DNA from 2 places in the Hydrogenophaga aquatica genome. Region 2 is predicted to be linked to the other one. Evidence: predicted binding sites of a transcription regulator. Region 2 holds the regulator's gene; the other holds the start of a gene.

Region 1 (3,408 bases), on a different contig from region 2:
CAACAGGGCATACAGGGGCTACCGGGAAGTGGGAACAAACACCGGCGTCTACGAAACGAAAGGCATTGGCGAAAGTGACAACCTGAACAATGCCTGCACGGCATCTCAAGGCAAAAAGGTGTACACCTACAAACCGCATTACCTGAAGAACCATCACTTCGTGCACACCGTTATCACCGGTCAGGCATCGGATGCCTCGTGCAACACCGAACAGACAACATTGAACGGGTACACACCCACCGGCTCTCTGGGATCGACCAGTGGTATTCCGACAGTCACTGAACCGCTTAACGGAAGTTCAAAAACCATCACGGCCAACAACAACCCAGGCAAGTTCTACTGCATGTCCAATGACGATGGCGTGAGTTGCCCGAACGTAACTACGAACCCGACCATACCGTCAACCCTGGTGCACGGAACGATCACCAACTTCACAGGATCTGCCGCTGCGTTGACAGCCATCGATCTGAACGGCAGCTCCTGCAACACCGAAACACTGACCGCTAACGGAACCGCGTCTTACTCATACAGCTGCTCAATCAATTGGGCGGGTTTCATCGGTTCCAGCTGGAATGGTGCGGTCCGTTTTACGGCCGGCACCGGAGTTACCCTGTGCCCAGGCAATACTGCACCTACGGTGGTTCCGGCGGGCAATAACGTGGCATATGCCATCAACGCATCCAACGCCCAAAACCCGGATATCCCTAACTCCATCAATTTCACCGACATTCCAAACGCGGTCACAGACATCACACTGAACTTTGACGTGAAGTCGGGCACCTGCGGTACCCTTGGGCAACCCAACCTGAGTGCGTGGACATTCAGCAACAACGGAACAAACTCCGCGTCAGCCACCATGACCTGGGCGCCCATCACTGGTGCAACGGGCGGCTACAGAATCAGAACCTGCGACATCACTGGCCAGAACACCAGCTGCAGCCCTACAGGCAGCACCCCCACAACGCAGAGCGGCACTAGCTACACAACCAACAGCGACAAGTCCATGTGCGTGATGGTCACAGCATTTGACGGTGTCACTGAAGGCCCATCGTCCACGAAATGTGTGAAGTACACAAACAGCTCAAAAACTTATTCAAACTTCTGAGTGATCTTCGACCCACCACTCTTGTGAGACTCACAAAGTGGTGGGCTTCTGCCCTCCCCTGAAGACCCACCACCACTTTTCACGATGACCCTGGGCAAAAGGTGGTGTGAACCTACCCGCCGCATCCCCTCCCCCAACTTCGGCCCCCGCCCCCCCAACACCACGATCGACCTGATCGTGGTGCATTCCATCAGCCTGCCGCCAGGCCAGTACGGCGGGCCGGAGGTGGAGCAGCTGTTCACCAACACGCTGAATTGGGACGCGCACCCCTACTTCCAGACCATTCGCGGACTGGAGGTGTCGGCACACTTCTTCATACGCCGCACTGGCGAGGTGGTGCAGTTCGTGTCTTGCGACGACCGCGCCTGGCATGCGGGCCAGTCCAGCTGGTGCGGGCGCGACAACTGCAACGACTATTCCATCGGCATTGAACTGGAGGGGCTAGAGGGCGACACCTTCGAGCCCGCCCAGTACCAAGCCCTGGCCAGCCTGTGCCAGACGCTGGCGCAGCAGTACCCCATACAACATGTGGTGGGGCATGAGCATGTGGCCCCCGGCCGCAAGCAAGACCCCGGCCCGGGGTTCGACTGGGCACGTTTACAGCAGCACCTGGGCTGGCCGGATCGGTGTTTTCCCCCACCCGCCGCACGCTGAAAAGAAAATTTTTTTTCGGGCTCTCCCTTGCGCAGGGGCTTGGCGTCGCTACACTACCGGTAGTGTTTCAAACCGCATCAGAACACTATAGGTAGTGTCTGACACCACCACCCGGGTCACCACGTGGCCTGGCTTGACGCCACCAGCGGGCCGCTCTTACGCGCCTGCGACGTCTGCCCCCAACAAGACAACTAGCGAGGACCCATGCAATCCACAACCACTGCCCCCCAGTCTGCCGCCCCCGTGTTTGGCGGTACCGCTGAAGCTCCCCGCGCCGCACACGGCGCCACGCTGCAGAACTACCAGATCATCCGCCGCAATGGTGCGGTGGTGCCCTTCGAGCCGAACAAGATTGCCGTGGCCCTGATGAAGGCCTTCCTGGCCGTGCATGGCACGCACGGTGCCGCATCGGCCAGCGTGCGCGAAGACGTGGAGTTGCTGACCCAGAACGTGGTGCGCGCCCTGATGCGTTCGCGCCCGGGTGGCGGCACCTTCCACATTGAAGACGTACAAGACCAGGTGGAACTGGGCCTGATGCGCGGCGGCCACCATGAAGTGGCACGCGCCTACGTGCTGTACCGCGAGCGCCGCGCCCAGGAGCGCGCCGCCAAGCAGACGGAACAGGCCGCCCCGGCCACGCCCGCCTTCCATGTGCTGGACAACGGCCAGCGCGTGGAACTGGACGTGCCGCGCCTGCATGCGCTCATCGCATCGGCCTGTGCCAACCTGGGCGCCGACGTGAAGCCCGAGCCCATCGTGGCCGAGACCATGCGCAACCTGTACGACGGCGTGCCCATGACCGAGGTGTACAAGGCCGCCATTCTGGCCGCGCGCACCAAGATCGAAACCGACCCCGACTACACCTACGCTACCGCCCGCCTGCTTCTGCACACCATCCTGAAGGAAGTGCTGGGCGAGGAAGTGACCCAGGCCGACATGGCCACCCGCTATGCCGACTACTTCCCCACCTTCATCAAGAAGGGCGTGGAAAACGAACTGCTCAACCCCGAGCTGCTGAACTTCGACCTTAAGAAGCTGGGCGCCGCCCTGAAGGCCGAGCGCGACCTGCAGTTCGACTACCTGGGCCTGCAGACCCTGTACGACCGTTACTTCCTGCACGTGCGCAAGGCGCGCATCGAACTGCCGCAGGCGTTCTTCATGCGTGTGGCCATGGGCCTGGCGCTGAACGAGATTGACCGCGAGGCACGCGCCATCGAGTTCTACGAGGTGCTGTCGAAGTTCGACTTCATGTCGTCCACCCCCACGCTGTTCAACAGCGGCACGCTGCGTTCGCAGCTGTCCAGCTGCTACCTGACCACCGTGCCCGACGACCTGGACGGCATCTACGAATCCATCAAGGAAAACGCGCTGCTGAGCAAGTTTGCCGGCGGCCTGGGCAACGACTGGACGCGCGTTCGCGCACTGGGCTCGCACATCAAGGGCACCAACGGCGAAAGCCAGGGCGTGGTGCCTTTCCTGAAGGTGGTGAACGACACCGCCGTGGCCGTGAACCAGGGTGGCAAGCGCAAGGGGGCCGTGTGCACCTACCTGGAAAGCTGGCACCTGGACATTGAAGAATTCCTGGAGCTGCGCAAGAACACGGGCGACGACCGCCGCCGCACGCACGACATGAACACGGCCAACTGGAT
Region 2 (3,408 bases):
GGGTGACAGCGAGTCGGCGATGTACCTCATTCCCACCAGCGAGGTGACGCTGACCAACTTCGTGCGTGACGAAATCGTGGCCGAGGCCGATCTGCCCATCAAGCTCACCGCGCATACACCGTGCTTCCGGTCTGAAGCTGGTTCCGCCGGACGCGACACGCGTGGCCTGATCCGCCAGCACCAGTTCGACAAGGTCGAGATGGTGCAGATCGTCCACCCCGAAAAGAGCTACGAGGCGCTGGAGGACATGACCCGCCACGCCGAGGCCGTGCTGCAAAAGCTCGGCCTGCCTTACCGCGTGCTGGCCCTGTGCACGGGCGACATGGGTTTTGGCGCCACCCGCACGCACGATCTGGAGGTGTGGCTGCCCGCGCAGAACACCTACCGCGAGATCAGCTCGGTGAGCAACTGCGAGGCCTTCCAGGCGCGACGCCTGCAGGCCCGCTTCAAGAACGCCCAGGGTAAGAACGAGCTGGTGCATACCCTCAACGGCTCTGGCCTGGCCGTGGGCCGCGCGCTGGTGGCCGTGCTCGAAAACTACCAGAACGCCGACGGCAGCATCACGGTGCCGGCGGCCCTGCGCCCCTACCTGGGCGGGGCGGAAACGCTCTGAGTTTCACGCGTGGCGGGGTGTGCCCCCGCCGCGTGCTCTTCGGTCAGCGCAGACCGGCTCCGGCTGCTTCGGCGTCGCGCTGGATCAGTTCGATCTTGTAGCCATCAGGGTCCGTCACAAAGGCAATCACCGTCGTGCCGCCTTTCACGGGGCCAGCCTCGCGCGTCACGTTGCCGCCAGCGGCCTTGATCTTCTCGCAGGCGGCGTAGGCATCAGGCACGCCCAGGGCGATGTGCCCGTAGGCAGTGCCCATCTCGTACTGCTCCACGCCCCAGTTGTAGGTCAGCTCGATCTCGGCCTGGCCAGGGTTGCCGCCGTCAAAGCCCAGAAACGCCAGGGAGTATTTGTACTCGGGGTTCTCGGACGTGCGCAGCAGCGTCATGCCGAGCACCTTGGTGTAGAAATCGATGGAGCGCTGGAGGTTGCCAACGCGCAGCATGGTGTGAAGGATTCGCATGCGCGTTATTGTGCGCGCATCTCGAAAACCAGGCAGGTCGTGGTGGCGTGAGCGTAGAGCGTGCCGTCCGGTCCCACCAGTTGGGCATCTGCCGTGGCGAGCTGGCGCCCGCAGTGGATGACCTTGCCGATGGCGCGCACGCGTTGTACCTTGGGTGTGAGCGCGCGCACGATGTTCACGCTCAGTTCGGCCGTGGTGTAGGCGCGGCCCACGGGCATCTTGGTGTGCACCGCGCAGCCCAGGGCCGAATCCAGCAGCGTGGCAAACCAGCCGCCGTGCACCGTGCCCATGGGGTTGAAGTGCTGCGGCCCGGGCGTGCCCTGGAACACCGCCTGCCCGTCAGCAACGTCCACCAGCAGAAAGTCCAGCGTGCGTGCAATGGGCGGGTAGGGCAGTTCGCCGTGTATCACCCCCTGCATGATTTCCAGCCCATTGCGCCCCGCCAGTTGCTGCGGGGTGGCAATGCCTGGGCCGGGGCCCGCCGCCAGGCGCTGCTGTACAGCCGCTTCGCGCGAGAGCCACTCGTCCAAAGTTGAAGTGGGCGCGTTCACTTGCGCACCTCGTCCACCAGAGCGCGGAATTCGTCGATGTCCTCGAAGCTGCGGTACACGCTGGCAAAACGTATGTAGGCCACCTTGTCCAGTTTCTTCAGCTCGCGCATCACCAGCTCGCCAATGCGGTGGCTGGCCACCTCGCGCGCGCCCTGGTTCAGCAGCTTTTCCTCGATGCGCTCCACGGCGGCGTCCACCTGCTCGGTGCTCACCGGGCGCTTGCGCAGGGCCAGGGTCAGGCTGCCGCGCAGCTTCGACGGGTCGTATTCGATGCGCCGCCCGTCCTTCTTCACAACCACCGGGAAGGTTACCTCTGGGCGTTCGTAGGTCGTGAAGCGCTTGTCGCAAGCGCCACAGCGCCGCCTGCGGCGGACAAAATCGCCTTCTTCGGAGATCCGGGTCTCCACCACCTGGGTGTCGGCGTGGCCGCAAAAAGGACACTTCATAGGCAAAAAAATGCCCCGGGCAAGGCCGGGGCAGTCTCGTCAGCGGTAGACCGGGAAACGTGCGGTCAAGGCAGCCACCTTGGCGCGCACGGCTTCAATGTTGGCCGGGTCGCGCGGGTTGTCCAGCACGTCGGCAATCAGGTTGGCGGTCAGGCGGGCTTCCTCGTCCTTGAAGCCGCGCGTCGTCATCGCCGGGGTGCCCACGCGGATGCCGCTGGTCACCATCGGCTTCTCGGGGTCGTTCGGGATGGCGTTCTTGTTGATGGTCATGTGGGCGCTGCCCAGCACGGCCTCGGCTTCCTTGCCGGTGATGCCCTTGGCACGCAGGTCCACCAGCATCACGTGGCTTTCGGTGCGGCCGCTCACAATGCGCAGGCCACGCTGGGTCAGCGTCTCGGCCACGATCTGGGCGTTCTTCACCACCTGCTGCTGGTAGGCCTTGAACTCGGGCGTCAGCGCTTCCTTGAAAGCCACGGCCTTGGCTGCGATCACGTGCATCAGCGGGCCGCCCTGCAGGCCGGGGAAGATGGCGCTGTTGATGGCCTTCTCGTGTTCGGCCTTCATGAGGATGATGCCACCGCGCGGGCCGCGCAGGCTCTTGTGGGTGGTGGAGGTCACCACGTCGGCAAACGGCACGGGGTTGGGGTACACGCCCGCGGCGATCAGGCCTGCGTAGTGGGCCATGTCCACCATGAAGATGGCGCCGATTTCCTTGGCCACCTTGGCAAAGCGCTCGAAGTCGATGCGCAGGCTGTAGGCCGACGCGCCCGCCACGATCAGCTTGGGGCGGTGTTCACGCGCCTTGGCTTCCATCGCGTCGTAGTCGATCTCTTCCTTTTCGTTCAGGCCGTAGGACACGACGTTGAACCACTTGCCAGACATGTTCAGCGGCATGCCGTGGGTCAGGTGGCCGCCTTCGGCCAGGCTCATGCCCATGATGGTGTCGCCAGGCTTGAGGAAGGCCAGGAACACGGCCTCGTTGGCGGAGGCGCCGCAGTGTGGCTGTACGTTGGCGGCGTCGGCACCAAACAGCTGCTTCAGGCGGTCAATGGCCAGCTGCTCGGCCACGTCCACGTATTCGCAACCGCCGTAGTAGCGCTTGCCCGGGTAGCCTTCGGCGTATTTGTTGGTGAGCTGCGAGCCCTGCGCCGCCATCACGGCCGGCGAGGCGTAGTTTTCACTGGCGATCAGCTCGATGTGGTGTTCCTGGCGTGCGTTCTCGGCCTGAATGGCGGCAAACAGCTCGGGATCGGCTTGTTCAACGAGGATGGAGCGGTCGTACATGGCAGTCCTGGATAGAGTGGATTCCCTGTGCGGTGACAAGGGCTGCCCAGGCGAACG

The links. The regulator NrdR, encoded in region 2, represses ribonucleotide reductase genes. The targets are predictions, from matches to a motif close to CACNANATNTNGTG.
Region 1: a site for NrdR is predicted at 1,843-1,856, ahead of ACYVHH_RS16800 (ribonucleoside-diphosphate reductase subunit alpha). Genes of this name have one in related genera too.

Annotation. Positions count from the first base shown of each region.
Region 1 covers NZ_BAAGVK010000025.1:5,988-9,395, forward strand. Annotated here, with positions in the region: gene ACYVHH_RS16790 (hypothetical protein) at 1-1,105, shown strand, start outside; gene ampD (1,6-anhydro-N-acetylmuramyl-L-alanine amidase AmpD) at 1,190-1,759, shown strand; gene ACYVHH_RS16800 (ribonucleoside-diphosphate reductase subunit alpha) at 1,964-3,408, shown strand, end outside.
Region 2 covers NZ_BAAGVK010000015.1:96,831-100,238, forward strand. Annotated here, with positions in the region: gene serS (serine--tRNA ligase) at 1-613, shown strand, start outside; gene gloA (lactoylglutathione lyase) at 657-1,070, opposite strand; gene ACYVHH_RS13025 (PaaI family thioesterase) at 1,076-1,621, opposite strand; gene nrdR (transcriptional regulator NrdR) at 1,618-2,067, opposite strand; gene glyA (serine hydroxymethyltransferase) at 2,107-3,351, opposite strand.